4 regions of the Microbulbifer sp. CAU 1566 genome follow, and region 4 is predicted to be linked to each of the others. Evidence: predicted binding sites of a transcription regulator. Region 4 holds the regulator's gene; each other region holds the start of a gene.
The links. The regulator sigma-54, encoded in region 4, starts transcription at its own class of promoters, with help from an activator protein. The targets are predictions, from matches to a motif close to TGGCACANNNNTTGCNNT.
Positions count from the first base shown of each region.

Region 1: galU (UTP--glucose-1-phosphate uridylyltransferase GalU) is a predicted target of sigma-54. The motif match lies at 1,629-1,646, and genes of this name have one in related genera.
Region 2: nirB (nitrite reductase large subunit NirB) is a predicted target of sigma-54. The motif match lies at 1,648-1,665, and genes of this name have one in related genera.
Region 3: glnA (glutamate--ammonia ligase) is a predicted target of sigma-54. The motif match lies at 2,565-2,582, and genes of this name have one in related genera.

Region 1 is NZ_JALNMG010000005.1:286,526-291,396, reverse strand. Features, by position in the region: gene M0G74_RS14125 (LapD/MoxY N-terminal periplasmic domain-containing protein) at 1-649, opposite strand, end outside; gene M0G74_RS14120 (transglutaminase-like cysteine peptidase) at 653-1,384, opposite strand; gene galU (UTP--glucose-1-phosphate uridylyltransferase GalU) at 1,839-2,750, shown strand; gene M0G74_RS14110 (MBL fold metallo-hydrolase) at 3,284-4,795, shown strand.
Region 2 is NZ_JALNMG010000001.1:587,005-591,875, forward strand. Features, by position in the region: gene M0G74_RS02510 (bifunctional protein-serine/threonine kinase/phosphatase) at 1-1,496, shown strand, start outside; gene nirB (nitrite reductase large subunit NirB) at 1,817-4,345, shown strand; gene nirD (nitrite reductase small subunit NirD) at 4,602-4,871, shown strand, end outside.
Region 3 is NZ_JALNMG010000004.1:90,885-95,755, reverse strand. Features, by position in the region: gene M0G74_RS11340 (hypothetical protein) at 1-63, opposite strand, end outside; gene M0G74_RS11335 (VOC family protein) at 202-585, opposite strand; gene thiI (tRNA uracil 4-sulfurtransferase ThiI) at 755-2,221, opposite strand; gene glnA (glutamate--ammonia ligase) at 2,647-4,053, shown strand; gene M0G74_RS11320 (DUF4124 domain-containing protein) at 4,218-4,871, shown strand, end outside.
Region 4 is NZ_JALNMG010000001.1:324,927-329,797, reverse strand. Features, by position in the region: gene rapZ (RNase adapter RapZ) at 1-109, opposite strand, end outside; gene ptsN (PTS IIA-like nitrogen regulatory protein PtsN) at 218-679, opposite strand; gene raiA (ribosome-associated translation inhibitor RaiA) at 754-1,047, opposite strand; gene M0G74_RS01455 (RNA polymerase factor sigma-54) at 1,215-2,690, opposite strand; gene lptB (LPS export ABC transporter ATP-binding protein) at 2,923-3,648, opposite strand; gene lptA (lipopolysaccharide transport periplasmic protein LptA) at 3,728-4,285, opposite strand; gene lptC (LPS export ABC transporter periplasmic protein LptC) at 4,272-4,835, opposite strand.

The sequences.
Region 1 (4,871 bases), on a different contig from region 4:
TTAACTGGTAAACACGGTTTTGCAGCAAGTCCTGAGTGCGTTGCCATTCCTCCACTCTCTGCGCTTCCGCCTGGAGTCGCCGGCGCCGTAACCAGATTGCTGCTGCCAACAGAATCAGCCCCGGCCCGGTCAGGCCCAATGCCGCACGCCACACCAGCTGGTAGCCCGCAGCCGGGTGGCGGCTTACCGATAGAGTCCCTGCAATATCCCAGCCAGCCAGTACCTCGGCTTGCACAATTGGCGGATTAATCGGCAACAAACGCTGAAACCACAGCGGCACGCCCGGCTCAACCAAGGCATATCGCTGCTCATACAGAGTGTTACCGGCCGGGTCTGTTAACGTGATCTGCCCATAGGCGCCGCTCTGGCCTATGGCGCTGAGTAAGGTGTCCCGGATGAGCGGGTTGCCGGTGTGACGCTTATCTTCTGGATCCGTTGTGATGCCGTCGCCACTGTGCATATAAGGCTGCAACGCCGCGCTGATGGCATTGGCGCTGTCCTGGGCCTGCAATTCCTGCATTGCCAATATCTGCGCGCGCACCACCAGTACACCGAACAGCGCCAGGGCTCCAAGTGCCAGCACGCAGCAGAGCGCAAAGCGCCCCCAGCCGATGATTGACTGGTGTTTGTTCGATTTGTAAACAGTCATTGCTCAGAGCACTCCTTCTTTTTCCATACGTGCCACCAGTTCTCGCCACAGGCTGGAGCCGGAGTGGTTGCGGACTTTTACTTCGTGTTCGTTTTGCTCTGTACGCTTATTCAGCCACAGGCCACTGGCGTTGAAGCTGTACACCGGAGCCAGGTCTGTGCGGTCGCGAGCGGCCATGATTTCACCGGTCATATTGTCCAGTACCAGTGGGTGCTCCCCAGAGTTGGCCCGGTACAGCAGCACCATATGCGCCTGGCCCAGCTCTTTGGCGGTGACGTACATCAGGCGCAGTTTGTCTGGATCTATGTTGGCGCCTTGCAGGCTGAAGAGTTTGGCAATGGCAAAGTCTTCACAATCGCCACCGTTAGAGGCGAGGAACTGCACCGGTGTGGCCCAGTAGTCCTGCTGGTGCCAGTGGTCCTGGTCTTCGGCAAACGGGATTCGGTTCAGGAATGCATTAATGTGCTGTAAGCGTTGCCACTCCAGTACAGCTGCCTGTTCCTTCACCATCAACTGCCAGCTGAGTAGTCGGACTCTCGCTTCCGGCCCGTAGTGGTCGCTCATCTCCTGCACCAGGCCATCTGGCAACTTGAGGGGGGCAACCGCCGCCGCGGCCATCAGCAGGCCGCTGGTGAAGAGCAGGGCCAGGGAGGGTATGATCAGCACCAGCTGAGCGTGGCGCGTGAATCTACATTGGTCACTATGGGGCTTTTGCCGGTCACAGGTACTACCCATTACAACTCCTGCGCAGTAATACGGCCGAATTGGCCAAAGTGCAGTTACAAGGAAGTCTTTGCTTTCGCACAAATTGTTTCGCTCAAAAAATGAACGAGCCGGCTAAAAGTTTGGCACTGCGCCGGAGAAGTGAGGGCGGCGCGAAGTCGCTGAGGCAGAAGTGCCCGCCACAAATGGATTGGTAAGTAGAAACCAGGGCCATGTCGCGCAGAAAATAGGTTGGAAAATGCGCAAGCCGTACAGTTGGTACGCAACTTGCTGACGAATAAATAGAGGGCGTTACCGAGGTAAAAGTGACAAATCTATACAATGGAGTCAGAGCCTGACGCTTGTCCCCGTTTTTGTTGAATTGTCATAATTTGCTGATAAAGTGTGACGCCTGTCACGATTTGGGTGTCTCCAATTTATTTGGACCGGATGCCAAATAAAAAGAATGAAGGAAAGGAACTTAGGAATGAACGAAGTAAAAAAAGCTGTAATCCCGGTGGCTGGCCTGGGCACCCGCATGCTCCCCGCCACCAAGGCCATCCCGAAAGAGATGCTGCCTATCGTTGACAAGCCGCTGATCCAATACGTGGTTAACGAGGCCGTCGCAGCCGGAATTAAAGAAATCGTGCTGGTCACCCACGCCAGTAAAAACGCCATCGAAAACCACTTCGATACCTCCTTTGAGCTGGAAGCCCAGCTGGAAAACCGCCTCAAGCGCCAGCTGTTGGAAGAAGTACGCTCCATCGTCCCCAAAGACGTCACCGTGATTTCCGTGCGCCAGGCTGAGGCCAAAGGCCTGGGCCACGCCATCAGCTGTGCCCGCCCGGTAGTCGGGGAGAACCCCTTCGCCGTGTTGCTGCCAGATGTACTGATCGACCAGTACGCAGCAGACCTCAAGGCCAGCAACCTCGCCGACATGGTGAAAAACTTCGCCACCAGCAAAGCCAGCCAGATCATGGTAGAGCCCGTAGAGTGGAGCCAGGTCAGCAAATACGGTGTGGTGGACTGCCTGGGTGCAGACCTGCAAACCGGCGGCACCGCCAAGATCGACGGCATGGTAGAAAAGCCGGAAGTAGACGCCGCCCCCTCCAACATGGCGGTTGTAGGGCGCTACGTACTGCCCGCGGAGATTTGGAGCCTGCTGGAAGACACCAAGCCCGGTGCCGGCGGTGAAATCCAGCTCACCGACGCCATCGACGAGCTGCTCAAAAAACAAACTGTAGAGGCATATCGTATCGTCGGTCACAGCCACGACTGCGGCAACAAGCTCGGTTACATGAAGGCGCAACTGGAATACGGCCTGCAGCACGCAGAAATCGGTGCAGACCTCAAAGCCCTACTGGCAAGACGCCCGGCAGCCGTTGCCGAGACTGCCTGACCAACGGCCAAGCCGGAGATACGGCAAAACCGGGTAGTAAATGACTAGATACTGCCGTTTATTACCCGGAAAGCCCGGCTGTGTTAAAAGCAAAACGAAAACGAAAGGCAAGAGGCTGGAAAGAGGCGGGCAAAGCAAAAGCCCGACAAGGCTGACCGTTCATGACCGCCCAGGTCTCAAACCAGCCTTGAAAAGCCCGGAATAACTGATAAAGTGTGACGCTTGTCTCATCTTGTCTGTGCAGTGCTTCCGGGCTGTTTCCGGTTAGTAACACAGTTTAGGCAGGGCGCTGGGGGCGTAATCCTCATTATTTGAGGGGGTGGCACACCGTTAGCGGTGGCCTTACTCGCGGGGGCGAGTTTTCTACACCTACCACATTAAACATTCCGTGAGCGGGCAGAGTGCATCTGTTCCCCGCAGATATCGTGTTTTCCGGTATTCCCCGAATAATCGCTCTCTAAAGAACAGTAACTCGAACAACAACAAGCGTGGCAGGGATTTGCCGCGGAACAGACACACGGACACCAATAACCATGACAGCAACCACCGCCGCACCACAAAGTGCAACTGCAGGCCCGGCCCCGGTTGCTTTCGGCCGCATCCAGCACCATGGCGCCGTCGACGGCGTCACTGGCTCCTGCCACCAGCTGTACCTGGATGAACAAAACTCCATTCTTATAGACTGCGGCCTGTTCCAAGGTGCAGAAACCTCACCGGGCGGCAGCAAGCACGACCGCCTGGAAATCGAATTCCCCATCGACAGCGTAAAAGCGCTGGTGGTCACCCACGTACACATCGACCACTGCGGCCGAATCCCCTACCTGATCGCCGCCGGCTTCCGTGGACCGATCTACTGCAGCGAGCCCAGCGCAGAACTCCTGCCCCTGGTATTAGAAGACGCCCTCAAAATCGGCGTAACCCGCAATAAAGCCCTGATCGAACAATTCCTCGGTTACATCAAAGCCCAGCTGCGCCCGCTGTCGTATAACACTTGGCAACCCGTAATTGATGAAGCAAGCAACACCCTGAACATCCGCCTGCAACGCGCCGGCCACATTCTCGGCTCCGCCTATGTGGAGTGCGACCTCAAGGTCGACGACAAAACATACGGCCAGAAAACCCGCCGCACCCTCTTCTCCGGCGATCTCGGCGCTCCCAACACGCCCCTGTTATATGGCCCGACCCCGAGTGAAGGCTGCGACGAACTCGTCATAGAAAGCACCTACGGCGACCGCATCCACGAAAACCGCGAACAGCGCGCCGAGAAACTGCACCAGGCCATAGAGCGCGCACTGAAAGACGGCGGCAGCGTCCTGATCCCCGCCTTCAGCATCGGCCGCACCCAGGAGCTGCTGTACGAGATTGAAAACATCATCCACGAGCAGAAACAGAAACTCGGCGAACAAAGCCCCTGGCATGACCTCCCGGTAGTTGTCGATTCACCGCTCGCCAGCCGCTTCACCGAAGTCTACCGTCGCCTGGAAAAATACTGGGACCAGGAAGCACAGGCCGTTGTTCAGCAGGGCCGCCACCCGCTCAGTTTCGAACAGCTGATCACCGTAGACGACCACGCAACCCACCAGAAAATGGTGAACCGCCTCGCGCATACCAAACAGCCGACCATTGTGATTGCCGCGAGTGGTATGTGCGCCGGTGGACGTATCGTCGATTACCTGAAGGCGATGCTGGAAGACGAGCGCCACAACATCATCTTCGTCGGTTACCAGGCCAAAGGTACGCCGGGGCGGGATATTCAGAAGTACGGCCCTCGTCATGGTTATGTGGAGCTGGATGGTGAAAGGCTAAATATCAAGGCCGGAATAGAAACCATTGGTGGCTACAGTGCACACGCGGACCAGAATGATTTGTTGGATTTCATCCAAAAGATGGAAGCCGAGCCTCGTGCCGTACGCATAGTTCACGGCGACGATAGGGCTAAACAAAATTTTCAAATAAAATTACAAAGCCAATTTAAGAGCATAAAAATTCAAATACCTATATTGTTTGCGAAGGTCGATCATGATCACTGTGTAAGTCGTAAGTGAAGACCATTTGTTGATGCCAGAACGCAAAATCATGAAAAATATTTTTCCAGAAGTAGTCTGGGCTAACGTACAGATT
Region 2 (4,871 bases), 260 kb from region 4:
ATTACAGTACGCCGGATTCCTGGTCGGTGAAGCAGGCGGCGGCGCGGGTTCTGCATGCGCTGAATGGTTGGCTGTATCGGCAGAGCGGTGGTGCAGATGAGGTACAGCGGGGTTGGTTGACGACTTTCTCTGCGGTGGTTTTCAAAGGCTCTACGGCCCATCTGATTCATATCGGGGATTCGCGGATTTACCGGCTGCGGGACGGCAACCTGGATTGCCTGACCCGGGATCACAGTCGCACGCTGGGTCCGGGGCGGACTTTTTTGAGTCGCGCGCTGGGAATGGATGCGCATATTGAGGTGGATTACCGGCAGGAGCCGCTGGAAGCGGGCGATCTTTATTGTGTAACCACCGACGGCATTCACGATTTTCTGCCCATCCAGCAATTTCGCCAGTTACTGTTGGATCACCAGTTGGAGGCGTCGCAGCCATTGATGGCGGCGGCACTGGAGAACGGCAGCAAGGACAATCTGAGCCTGGCGCTGTGCCGGGCGAATGTGCTCGAGACACTGGAGGCGGACGATGTGATGCTGGCGACGAGTCAGCTGCCTTTCCCGCCGCCCCTGCAACCGGGCAACAAGATCGATGATTACGAAGTGCTGCAGGAGTTACATGCGAGCAGCCGCAGTTATCTGTATCTGGTGCGGGATTTGGATTCCGATGAGCTGCGTGCATTGAAGGCGCCATCGGAAAACTTCAGTGACGATCCCGCCTATATCGAGCGGTTTATCGCCGAGGAGTGGACCGGGCGCCGGTTGGAGCACCCGGCCATTGTGAAGGTGTTTCCGCCGCGCAAGGAGCGCAAGTTTCTTTATCACGTAATGGAGTATGTGGACGGGCAGAATCTGCGACAGTGGATGCAGCTGAATCCGCAGCCGCCGCTGGATCAGGTGCGCAATCTGGTGCAGCAATTGGTCAGTGCCCTGCGTCGCTTGCAGCGACTGGAAATCGTGCACGGGGATCTGAAGCCGGAAAACATTATGGTGGATTCCTCCGGTCGCCTGAAGCTGATCGATCTGGGGGGCGCCAATGCGGCAGGGCTGCAGGAGTTGCTGCGCTATCAGGACAGTGCACCGCCGGGCAGCAAGAACTACTGCGCACCGGAATACTTTTTCAGTGATGCCGCCAGTCACCGCTCGGATATTTTCTCCCTCGGCGTTATTGCCTACGAGATGCTCACCGGTCACTACCCTTATAAGGAACGCTTCGGCAGCAATCATTACCAGCTGAAGAACTATGCCAGCCTGCGCTATATCAGTGCGCGCCGCCAGCGGGAAGATTTGCCGGACTGGATTGACGGTGCCCTGCGCCGGGCCTGCGCGCCAGACCCGAAAAACCGTTACCCGGCTCTGTCGGAGTTTGTGCACGATCTCAGTACGCCGAACAAAAAGTTCGCCAGCGGGGAGAAGCCACCGTTGATGGAGCGCAATCCACTGCTGTTCTGGCAGACGGTGGCGATTCTGGCGATTCTTTCCCACCTGCTGTACTTCCTCTGATTAACCGCCAACGATCATTCCGCCCCGCAAAGTTCCAACATGGGGCGCAGATCGGCCATGCGCACCAAAATGCAACATCAATGGATGCGCACTCGCCAATAAACCGCACAGTTCCTATGGTTTCCCCCGCCTTATACCGCCTGTAACAAGTTGGCACAGAGATTGAATACCTTTTATCACAATCCGAAATTCTTTTAGCAAGGCAACGGCGCCTGACACTCTTCGACAGAAGAGGGGACGCCCGTGCAGCCGCAAGCTAACCAGGCCCTCCCCCAACGCTTTTCTTCTGTCGCACGAATCAGGTTCAAACGGCAGAGATTATGGTTAAGCAAAAAATCGTCGTCATCGGCAACGGCATGGTGGGTCACCACTTCCTGGAACAACTGGCAAATCGTCCCGAACGGGAACTGTTCGACGTGCTGGTATTTTGCGCCGAACCCCGTCCCGCCTACGACCGGGTACACCTCTCCGAATACTTTGGCGGCCGCACCGCCGACGACCTGGCCATGGGCAAGGTGGAGCAGTATCGCGATTGGGGCTACGACCTGCGACTGAACGACGCCGCCGTGGGCATTGATCGCGAAAATAAAATCGTGACCTCCGCCAGCGGTGCATCCGTTGCCTACGATCACCTGATCCTGGCCACCGGCTCCTATCCTTTTGTTCCGCCGATCCCCGGCCATCAGCACGAAAAGTGCTTCGTGTACCGCACCCTCGAAGACCTCGACAAAATCCAGGCCGCCGCCAAAGACGGCAAGGTTGGAGTGGTTGTGGGCGGTGGCCTGCTGGGCCTGGAAGCGGCCAACGCACTCAAACAGCTGGGCCTGGAAGCCCACGTGGTCGAATTCGCCCCCGGCCTGATGTCCGTACAGCTGGACGAAGGCGGCTCCAAGTTACTGCGGGAAAAAATTGAAGAGCTGGGCGTGACCGTACACACCAGCACCGCCACCGAACTGATCGAAGAAGTGGACGGCGGCCGCCTGCGCATGAACTTCAAGGGCGATAAGTCCCTGGATACAGACCTGATTGTATTCTCCGCGGGTATTCGCCCGGAAGACAGCCTGGCCAAATCCGCCGGTATCGAACTGGGTGAGCGCGGCGGTATCGTGGTCGACAATACCTGCCGTACCTCCGACAAAAACATTTTCGCCATCGGCGAATGTGCCCTGTTCAACAACTTTATCTACGGCCTGGTAGCACCCGGCTACACCATGGCGCGCACCGCGGTTTCGCTGTTGTGTGGCGAAGCGGCGGAATTCAACGGCGCAGACATGAGCACCAAGCTGAAACTGCTGGGTGTGGAAGTCGGCTCCATCGGCGACGCCCACGGCCGCGCGGAAGGCTCCGCGGCGATCACCTTCGTCGACGAGCAGACCGGCGTGTACAAGCGCATGATTACCGATCGCGAAGGCAAGAAGCTGCGCGGCGCGGTGCTGGTGGGCGACACCGGCGATTACGACACCCTGCTGCAATACCACCTGAACGATATGGATCTGCCGGAGCACCCGGAGCAACTGATCCTGCCGGCACTGGACGGCGCTGCCCCGGCCCTGGGTGCAGACGCGCTGCCGGACACCGCCACCATCTGTTCCTGTCACAACGTCAGCAAGGGCGATATCGTCGGTGCGGTTCAGGGCGGTTGCTGCTCTGTGGGTGAAGTCAAAGACTGCACCAAGGCGGCCACCGGCTGTGGCGGTTGTTCTGCACTGCTGAAAAACGTGGTGGATGCGGAACTCGCGGCCCTGGGTATGGAAGTCAACAACGACCTCTGCCCGCACTTCCCTTACACCCGCCAGGAAATTTTCCACATGGTGCAGGTGGAGGAAATCAAAACCTTCGACGAGCTGTTGCACAAGCACGGTTCCGGTAAAGGCTGTGAAATCTGTAAGCCCACCGCGGCTTCCATCTTTGCGTCCCTATGGAACGAACATATCCACGAGAAGCCCCACGTTGGCCTGCAGGACACCAACGATACCTTTATGGCGAATATGCAGAAGAATGGTACCTACTCCGTGGTTCCGCGTATTGCCGGCGGTGAGATTACGCCGGATAAATTGATCGTGCTGGGACAGGTGGCGAAGAAGTACGACCTCTATACCAAGATTACCGGCGGTCAGCGTATCGACCTGTTCGGTGCGCGCTTGGAGGAGTTGCCGGAGATTTGGCGCGAGCTGACCGACGCGGGCTTTGAAACCGGCCACGCGTATGGCAAATCCTTGCGTACGGTGAAGTCCTGTGTGGGCAGCACCTGGTGTCGCTTTGGTGTGCAGGACAGTGTGGGCATGGCGCTGACGGTGGAGAACCGCTACAAGGGCCTGCGCTCGCCGCACAAGATCAAGATGGCGGTTTCCGGTTGTACCCGTGAGTGTGCGGAAGCACAGAGTAAAGATATTGGTGTGATTGCTACCGAGAACGGTTGGAACCTGTATGTGTGTGGTAACGGCGGTATGCGCCCGCGTCACGCGGACTTGTTCGCGACGGATCTGGATGATGTGACGCTGATTAAATATATCGACCGGGTGCTGATGTTCTACGTGCGCACGGCGGACAAGTTGCAGCGGACTTCGGTGTGGCTGGAGAACCTGGAGGGTGGTCTGGATTACCTGCGTGAGGTGGTGATCGAGGACAAGCTGGGTATCTGTGATGAGCTGGAGCGCCAGATGACCAATGTGGTTGGCACTTACCAGTGTGAGTGGAAAACTGCGATCAACGATCCAGAGATGGTCAAGCGCTTCCGCCAGTTCGTAAACACCGACGAGAAAGACGAGAAGATCGTTTTCGTAGAAGAGCGTGAGCAACGCCGCCCTGCGACCCAGGAAGAAATCGTCAAGATTGCAGAGCCGGCTTAAGTTTTTTTGAAGTCCGGTGGCGGTGGAGCACCGGGTGTCAGGTTTCAGGACCGCTGTGAACCCATCCATGGGCGCTGCGGCGCAAACATCCTGTTTGCGACGCTCCTGAAACCTGACACCCGGTACTCCACCTTCGCATCGACCTGATTTACTCCGCCCCGCGTCATTCCGGCGCAGGCCGGAATCCAGCCCCACAGAAGCTGGAAAAGAACACAAGTTTTAAGAATTTCACCACCACCATTTGTGGAGAACCAGAATGAGCGAAGTTGCCATAACCCGCACCGAGTGGCTGCAAGTCTGCAAGCGATCAGATCTTGTAGCCGATTCCGGAGTGTGCGCTCTTGTGGGCGGTCGTCAGATTGCCCTGTTTTTTTTACCCGAGCAGGAACCCCAGTTGTACGCCATCGATAACTGGGATCCTATCGCCAACGCGGGCGTAATCGGCCGCGGCCTTGTGGCGGAGATCGACGGTGAGCTGACCGTTGCCTCGCCGCTGTACAAGCAACACTACCGTCTGACCGACGGA
Region 3 (4,871 bases), on a different contig from region 4:
GCAGGTTGCCCGCACAAGCGCCCGTGGGTTGCCGCGGTGATTGACGGCGGGTTTGCGCTGCATGCTTTCCCCTGTTCAGATCACAAGCTAACCAGTCCTCAGCATAGCGGGTTGCCGCAGGCACAAAAAAAGCCCGGCGAGCTGGCCGGGCTTTTTTTGATGTGTCAGTGACTTACACCTGTATGGCTGAGAGCCTTGCGATCAGGCTTCCATACGGCGCAGCGCGCAGATCTTGTTGCCGGATGGATCGCGCAGGTAAGCCAGGTACAGCTTCATGCCACCGCCCTCGCGTACCCCCGGTGGTTCTTCACAGGTGCTGCCGCCATTGGCTACGCCTGCGGCATGCCACAGGTCGGCCTGCTCCGGGCTCGCGACTGAAAAGCCAATGGTGCTGCCGTTACCACAACTCGCCGCCTCTCCGTCGATGGGTTTGGTGAGGGCAAAAACACCGCTGTCGGTAAAATAGAAGCAGCGTCCTTTGGCATCGATGACGCCGGGCTTGTGGCCCAGTACGCCGAGAATCGCATCGTAAAATGCCTTGGATTCCTGAATGTCGTTGGCGCCGAGCATGATGTGGCTGAACATCGTGATTCCTTCTGACTATTGAAGTGGGGGATCAGTGTACACCGGTATCCGGTGCCGGCTGCTAGACGAAAGTGTCCAGTAACATTTGCGCTTTCGTCGTCCCTGAAAGAAAAGCCCCGGCGGCGACCGGGGCTTTTGGACGTGCGCTTGAACCTTGGCGCAGGGGCGTTTAGTGCTTGGGCTTTTCCGGGCGGAATACGCCGACGTTCCTGTAACCCTGGTCCAGCAGATGCGACGCGTGCAGCTGGCTCATGACGCCGCGGGCGCAGTACAGCAGATAGTGTTTATCTTTGTCCAGCTTCTGGAAGGCGGTGCTCAAGCGGTAGAAGGGAATGGTTTCCACTTCGGTGTTGTCCAGCTCCAGCGGATTGACTTCCTCTTCCGTGGGGTGGCGGATGTCGATGACGATGGCCTCGCCCGGCTCGGCAACAATATCCACCGGCGGAGTGTCTTCCCCCAGGTCCTGCATCACTTCGTCGATATTCTGGATCACCCGGTTGCCGATAGCGCGATCGAGTACGGTGAAGTCGAAGCGGGTTTCCTCGTGTACGACTTTTTCCATTTTCGCGCGGGTGGTGGGTTTTACCGAGATCACTCCGCAGTACTCCGGCATGTTCGCGGCAAAGTCTTCGGTGCCGATGGCGCGAGCGGTGCGGATGATGTCCGTTTTGTCCGAGGCAATCAGCGGGCGCAGTACCAGGGTGTCGGTCACGCTGTCGATCACCGCGAGGTTTTTCAGGGTCTGGCTGGAGACCTGGGCAATGGCTTCGCCGGTCACCACCGCATCCACTTCCAGCTCCTTGGCCATAGCGGATGCGGCACGCAACATCATGCGTTTCAGGGTTACGCCCATATAAGAGTCGTCCACCTGTTCGAGGATCTCTGCGACCACTTCGTCGAAGGGTACAGTGATGAACTTCACCCGGTGTGATGCGCCGTACTTGTTCCACAGGTAGAAGGCGACTTCTTTTACCCCCAATTCGTGCTGGCGGCCGCCCAGGTTGAAAAACAGGAAATGGGTGCGGATGCCGCGCTTCATGGTCAGGTAGCTGGCCACGGTGGAGTCAAAACCGCCGGACACCAGTGACAGAACCGGGTCCTGGGTTCCGAGTGGGAAACCACCGAGGCCCTGGTGCAGTTCTTCGATCACGTTCAGTTTGTCGTGGCGGACTTCCAGCTTCACGGTGATGTCGGGGTTTTTAAGTTTTACCCCGGCGGCGTCGCTGTTCTGGTTCAGGCCGCCACCCACGTACTGCTCCACATCCAGTGACTGGAAGTCGTGCTTGCCGGTGCGCTTTACCCGCACACAGAAGGTTTTGCCGGCCAGTTGCGGGCCCCATATGGCGAGGGTTTTCTGATAGATGTCGTCCAGGTCACCCAGCGGGAACTGTTGCACCCGGGCAAAGTTGGCAATACCGGGCGTCTGCGCCAAAACCTCTTCTATTCGCTCGGAAAGATGGGATACTGCGTCTGGCGCTACGACATCAATTTTTTCCCAGTCTTTACGCACCTGAATACGATCGTCTAACTGGCGCATCAATTTTCGCAGGTTGTCCGCAAGCTGGCGCGACATGCGCTTGCGCACCGGATTACTTTTGATGGTGATTTCTGGGAAGAATTTGACGACGAAGTGCATAGAAGGTGCCGGATACCGCGGTTAAGGGTGTTGGGTTGCTGGGTCTGGTCAATCGTGCTTCGTTTGACGAGAAGATTGCAAAGGTGGCGAATTATAAACTCGCTGCAGGCAATTTGCTTGCGAGCCAGGCGGCCCGCAACCAGGGGTAGCACCAAAATGGTGCCTTTTGTGACTGGTTGGCCCAATAATGGTGCAATATAAGGTTTGGGAGCACCATTTTTGGGACTATCGTGAGCCTGCACTGTCAGCAATGGAGCTGAATCAGGCCTCGCGTTTAGTTTTTTCCGCTACTGGCGGCCTGTTCCGCGCATCGGATTCAATTAGCGGCCAGTTTGCCCCAATTTGGCACACTCCTTGCTTTGTCTGTTGCCACAAGATAAAGCGAATTGGCGCGACACATAAATTTTCATTCTTGGAGGACTGCAATGTCAGCGAAAACGCTCGGACTCATCAAAGAGAGCGAAGCAAAATGGGTAGACCTGCGCTTCACCGATACCAAAGGTAAGGAACAACACGTTTCCATTCCGTCTAAGGAAGTTGGCAGCGAGTTCTTCGAAGAAGGCAAAATGTTCGATGGTTCTTCCATCGCTGGTTGGAAGGGCATCAACGAATCCGACATGATTCTGATGCCGGACGACGAAACTTCTTTCCTGGACCCCTTCACCGATGAAGCGACTGTCATCATTCGCTGTAACATCGTTGACCCGATCACCGGCCAGGGCTACGAGCGCGACCCGCGTTCCATCGCGCTGCGCGCCGAGGAATACCTGAAGTCCACCGGTCTGGGTGACACCGTGCTGATGGGTCCGGAGCCCGAGTTCTTCGTATTCGACGACATCACCTGGGGTGCCGAAATGGGCGGCGCCTTCTACAAAATCAATTCTGAAGAAGCGGCCTGGTCTTCCGGCGCCAGCTACACCGATGGCAACATGGGCCACCGTCCGGGCGTGAAAGGCGGCTACTTCCCGGTTCCGCCGGTCGATTCCCTGCACGACATCCGCGCCGCCATGTGTTCCGCGATGGAAGCCATGGGCCTGGAAATCGAAGTGCACCACCATGAAGTGGGTACTGCTGGCCAGTGTGAAATCGGCGTTGGTGCCAACACCCTGACCAAAAAAGCGGACGAAGTTCAGATCCTGAAGTACGCGGTACACAACGTAGCCCACGCTTACGGCAAAACGGCGACCTTCATGCCGAAGCCGCTGGTAGGTGACAACGGTTCCGGTATGCACGTGCACCACTCCTTCAGTAAAGACGGTGTAAACCAGTTCGCCGGTGACGCCTACGCTGGCCTGTCTGAAACTGCCCTGTTCTACATCGGCGGTATCATCAAGCACGCGCGCGCCCTGAATGCCATCTGTAACCCGTCCACCAACTCCTACAAGCGTCTGGTGCCGGGCTTCGAGGCGCCGGTAATCCTGGCCTACTCTGCGCGCAACCGCTCTGCGTCCATCCGCATCCCGTTCGTGGCGAGCCCGAAAGGCAAGCGCGTCGAGACCCGCTTCCCGGATCCGACCGCCAACCCGTACCTGGCCTTCGCAGCGCTGCTGATGGCTGGCCTCGACGGCGTGAAGAACAAGATCCACCCTGGCGACCCTGCAGACAAAGACCTGTACGACCTGCCGGCGGAAGAGCTGGCCGAGTACCCGACTGTTGCCTCCAGCCTGGAACAGGCCCTGGACGCACTGGATCAGGACCGCGCCTTCCTGACCGAAGGTGGCGTATTCACCGACGATGCCATCGACGCCTTCATCTCCCTGAAGCGCGAAGAAGTACAACGTGTCAACATGACCACTCACCCGGTTGAGTTTGAACTGTACTACTCCTGCTAAGTAGCAGGTATCATCAGCGTGCCGCCGCCGGATTTGTTCTGGTGAGAACGGTGCAAAGATGACGAGAAAGCCTACACCTTCACGGTGTGGGCTTTTTTTATGCCGGTCGGGCGTGTCGGAGTACACTAGCCTTAAATAAACGCGAGAAAGAGGCGGGAAAGCCCATGAACAAACGGATTTCGCTGTCAGCGCTCTGTTCACTGCTGTTGCTGCTGATCGCGCTGCCGCTGATGGCGCAGCAGGACACAGTCGCTGATTCCGACGATAAAAGCGCGAAACAGTCCTCCGGCAACAGCATCTACAAAATTGTCGGCCCGGACGGCAAGGTGACCTTCAGTGACAGCCCGCCGGCGGGCCAGAAGGCCGAGAAAATTCAGATAGGCCCCACCAATGTCCAGCCGGTAGCGCCGCCACTGCCCATGCCCACGCGCAAGCTGTCGCCGCGGGAGACCGAGGGCGGCGGCTATGATGAGGAAGACCGCAGGGAATACGAGCAGGAACCGGCCAATATCACCATCCTCAGCCCGGCCAATGGCGCCACCATCCCTCCCGGACAGCGTTTTATCGTGCTGCAGGTGGCGGTGAATCCAATGCCCAGGGATGGTTATCAGTTCTTTGCAGTGATCGATGGCCAGCGCTGGTCCGGTACTTCCTCCGGTAGCAGCCTGGATATTTCCGCACTGGAGCGCGGTACCCACACGGTGCAGGCCGTGTTGCTCAGCGCCAGCGGCCAGCCCCTGGCGCAGTCGCAGGCCATCCAGATCTTTGTAAAGCGCCCCGGAGGCCAGCTGCCGGACTTCCCCGCGGAACAGGCGCCA
Region 4 (4,871 bases):
GCAGACTGGCGGGGAGGTTGTCGATACAGTTGAAACCGACATCCTCCAGCAACTGCAGGGCGGAACTCTTTCCAGAGCCTGAGCGGCCGCTGATGATTACCAGTCGCATAGTACAAGCGCTCCTTGCTTTTGAATTCACTGCATGAGGCCGCGCGATGCGGCTGCCGGGGCAACGATGGTCGAATGCCAGGACCTTAGTCCGGGTCGAGTGGCGTTATTATGCCGCGGCAGCGCTGTTGATGGCCAGCGCGTAGAGGTCGTCGCTGGTGGTGGCCTCACGCAGTTTTTCGCGCACACGGCTATCGCTGAACAGGGCGGCGATCTCGGCCAGGGTGTCCAGGTGTTCCTGGTCGGAGTCTTCCGGTACCAGCAGTGCAAACAGCAGGTCTACGGGCTGGCGGTCGATAGCATCGAAGTCGACTGCTGGCGATGTGGTGCAGAGGACGCCAATCGGGCGCTCGCAGCCGGGCAGGCGACAGTGGGGAATGGCCACGCCTTCACCGATGCCGGTGGAGCCCAGGCGCTCCCGGGCAACCAACTGGTTGAAGACGGTGTCGGAATCCAGATCGGGGTATTCTTCTGAGATCGCCTGGGCGATATTGAGCAGCAGCTTTTTTTTGCTGCTCCCCGCCAGGTGGCAAAGGCTTAGGCGGGGAGAGAGTAATGCTTCCAGTGTCATAACTTACTAATGATCTGGCGCAACCTGCCGGGCGTGAGCCCGCAAGTTGCCAGTTGTCTAACGGCTAGTGAAAACTACCGGTGACTGCGTAACTTTTCTTTGTGTTTCAGCAGCTGTCGGTCGAGTTTGTCGGACAGCGAGTCGATCGCTGCGTACATGTCCTCAGATTCCGAATCCGCAAAAATATCCTTGTTGCCGTTCACGTGAACCCGCGCCTCGGCTTTCTGGATAAGTTTGTCGACGGACAGAGTGACCTGGGCGTTGGTGATCAGGTCATTGTGGCGGGAGAGCTTGTCCAGTTTGGTCAGGCAGTAATCGCGAATGGCCGGAGTAACATCTACATGGTGGCCACTGATATTGATCTGCATGGAAATCTCCTCAAAGGGTACAACACATCCGGTGGCACCCCCGCACAGGGCGGCAACCCTACTAGGAAGTGCGCCAGAATGGAAGGATACACTCAATGTCTGGCCATTGGTTGTCCAGAAACTGACCGGGAGAGGGGTGTGGCGCCACCAGTTAGTGACTGGTCTGGTTAGACCAGTCGCTTTCGCTCGCTAGAGGAGGGTATTCCCATGGACTCGCGGTATTTGGCCACGGTGCGGCGGGCCACCTTGATGCCCTGGGCATCCAGCTCCTGGGTGATCTTGTTGTCCGACAGTGGCTTGCGTGGCTGCTCCGCATCCACCAGCTTGCGAATCAGAGCGCGAATGGCGGTGGAGGAGGCGTCCTCACCGGAGTCGGTGCTCACATGGCTGGAGAAGAAGTATTTGAGCTCGAATACACCGCGCGGCGTAAGCATGTATTTTTGCGTGGTGACCCGGGAAATGGTGGATTCGTGCATGCCGATGGTTTCGGCGATATTTGCCAGTACCATGGGTTTCATGGCTTCCGGGCCCTGCTCGAAAAACCCCCGCTGTTTATCCACGATACAGCTGGCGACCTTCAGCAGGGTTTCATGGCGGCTCTGCAGGCTTTTCAGGAACCAGCGTGCCTCCTGCAGATTGTCCCGCAGGTAGTTATTTTCATTGGAGTTGTCCGCGCGCTTGATCAGCGCCGCGTATGTGTCGTTGATGCGCAGTTTGGGGGTGGTTTCCGGGTTCAGTTCCACCACCCAGCGCTGTTCCCGGCGGCTGACGATCACATCCGGCACCACGTATTGCGGCTCTTCGCCGCCGAAGGCTTCACCCGGGTAAGGCGTGAGTGTCTGGATCAGGCGCATCACCTCGCCCAGCTGTATCTCGCTGAGGCGGGTGCGGCGGCTGAGCTGGCGGAAGTCCCGCTTGCCCAGTAAGTCCAGGTGTTGGCCGACAATCGCCTGCGCTTGGGCCAGCCAGGGTGTCTGCTCGGGGAGCTGGCGCAGTTGCAGTAGCAGGCTCTCGCGCAGATCCCGGGCACCGCATCCGACCGGTTCCAGGTGCTGGATGGTTTTCAGTACTGCCAGAACTTCATCGGTTTCTACGTTCAGCGCTGCGGCCAGTTCATCCAGATCGGCATCCAGAAATCCGTTAGGGGCAATGGCGTCGATCAGGGCTTCGCCGATCAACTTGTCGCCTTCGGTCAGTGGGGTGAGGTTCAGTTGCCACAGCAGGTGATCCTGCAGGCTCTCCGAGACCGCATTGCGCTGCTCCAGCGCATACTCTTCCGCCTCGCCGCCACTGTAGCTGCTGTTGGTGTAGATATCGTCCCAGCGGGTGTCGACGGGCAGGTCGTCGGGAATTTCCCCGTTCCAGTCGCCGTCCACGCCGGCTTCGGCCTGCGCTTCGCGGACGCTGTCGGCGTTGGCAGCTTCGCGCTCCTGGCGCTCGGAGGTGGCGGGGGTGTTCTGTTCCTGGGGGGCTTCGCCAGTGTGTTCTTCGAAGTCGGATTCCAGCAGCGGATTGCTATCCAGGGCGGACTGGATTTCCTGTTGCAGGTCCAGCGTCGACAGTTGCAGCAAGCGAATAGCCTGTTGCAACTGTGGCGTCATGGTCAGCTGAGTGCCGAGTTTTAACTGGAGTGACTGCTTCATAGGGAGTTTGCCGGCAGAAAAATCTGGCGTTGGGCCGCTGCGACAAATTTGATGCTTGAAGCGGCGGCGGAAAGCTCATTTCCTGCAGACTACCCCGGGGCAAAACGGAACTCAAGAGGCACGTTAAGCAATAAGTGTGCCGAAAAATTTCGTCCCTTTGGTCACTCTTTACAAAATTGTGATGGGCATCAGCCGAAGAGTGAGAAAAGCTGATGAATACACGTGATGGTGCTCAGATGGTGAATTCGTGTCCCAGATAGACGTCTTTCACCTGCTTGTTTTCGGCCACGTCTTTGGGGTTGCCTGAGGCGATGATATGGCCCTCACTGACGATGTAGGCGGTTTCACAGATATCCAGGGTCTCGCGCACATTGTGGTCGGTGATGAGCACGCCGATTCCGCGATCCCGCAGGTGACGGATGATCTGTTTGATGTCATTGACGGAGATGGGGTCCACCCCGGCAAATGGTTCATCCAGCAGCACGAAGGCGGGGTTGGTGGCCAGGGCTCGGGCAATCTCAACCCGGCGGCGCTCACCGCCGGATAGCGCCATGCCGAGGCTCTCGCGGATGTGCGTGATATGGAACTCTTCGAGCAGGGATTCCAGGTGCTCTTTGCGCTGGCTGCGATTGAGGTCCTTGCGTGTTTCCAGGATGGCGAGAATGTTGTCCTGCACCGACAGGCGGCGGAATACGGAGGCTTCCTGGGGCAGGTAGCCAATACCTTTGCGGGCGCGGCCGTGCATGGACAGCCCGGTGATGTCTTCACTGTCGATCATCACCTGGCCGTCGTCTGCCTGCACCAGCCCGGCGATCATATAGAAACAGGTGGTTTTGCCGGCGCCATTGGGCCCCAGAAGGCCAACTACCTGGCCACTGGACACGCTCACGGAGACATCCTGGACGACTTTGCGTTTTTTGTACTGCTTGGCGAGATGTAACGCTTTGAGCGTCGGCATAGTGAATTCCGGTATCTGGGCGGATGCAACCGCCTCGTCTTGCTGATGTTTGCTGTCGCGGGGCTTGCTGGTTGTGGCGTTACTGGCTGTTGTCCGAAGTTTTACCTTCCGGTTTCCAGATCATTTCCACCCGTTTCTTCTCCGACTGGCCCTGGGCCTTCATCTGTTCGCTGTTGAGGTCGTAGTCGATGCGTTCGGCAGACAGGGTGTTGCCGTCGCGATCCACGAAGGCTTCGCCGGTGAGCTGCAGTGCATCGCTCCCAACCAGGAATTCGATCCGCTGGGCGCGGGCTTTTACCGGGGTGGTGCTTTCTTCTACTTGCTGCTGGAAGTGCGCCGGCTTGCCGGTGGCTACCACCTTGTTGATCTCCCCCTGGGCGTTACCGTGGACTTCCACACGGTCGGCGCGTATTTGTAGCGACCCCTGGGAGATGACCACATTGCCACTGTATACGGAGAGGTTTTTGCTGCGATTGGCTTCCAGGTTGTCAGCCGAGACCTTGACCGGTTGCTCGCGATCATTCGGCAGCGCCTGGGCATTGGCGGCGAGCAATAACACGGACGACAGTGCGGCTGTACACAGGCCGCGAAAGGCGCTGTGAAGCGGCAAAGTACGGGACAAATCAACGGGTTTCATAGCTGCTTTCCACATCAGACAGAATTTCTACCGTGTCTTGTTTGAGATCGGCACGCAGGCCTTTGCCGGTAGTGCGATTGGGGCCGTCGGTAATGGTAACAACTTTGTCCGTCTCGGCGAATTCTTCTCGCGGCTTTATCACGATCTTGGGGGTGCGCAGGGTGATGCCGGGCTGTGGCAGCTCTTTGATGGAAACGTCACCTTGGAGCACCACTTTCTGCCCGTTGTCAAAGGCGATACCAGCGCGGGACTCGGTACGCCATTTGGAATTTTCCCCTTGATAAAACATCATCCTGGGCTCCGTAAGATCCGCTCTGTCCCGGCGCGCAAACTGGAAAAAGGTGATGCGCTCCGCGTCTACTTCGTAAGCCAGAGTCCCCTCGACATTGAAGTGGCGGGTGCGGGCGTCGCGGATGATCAGGTCGGCCGCTTTGTTGTGGTCCTGCTGCGTCGGCCGTTTGCCGAGCAGCTGCTTGGGCGGGCTCTCTGCAAACCAAAGCCCCAGGGAAACAAGTGCGACCACTATGACCAGTGGTAACCAGGTGCGCATGAGCTATCGCTTTCCTTTCAATATTCTGCTGGCGGG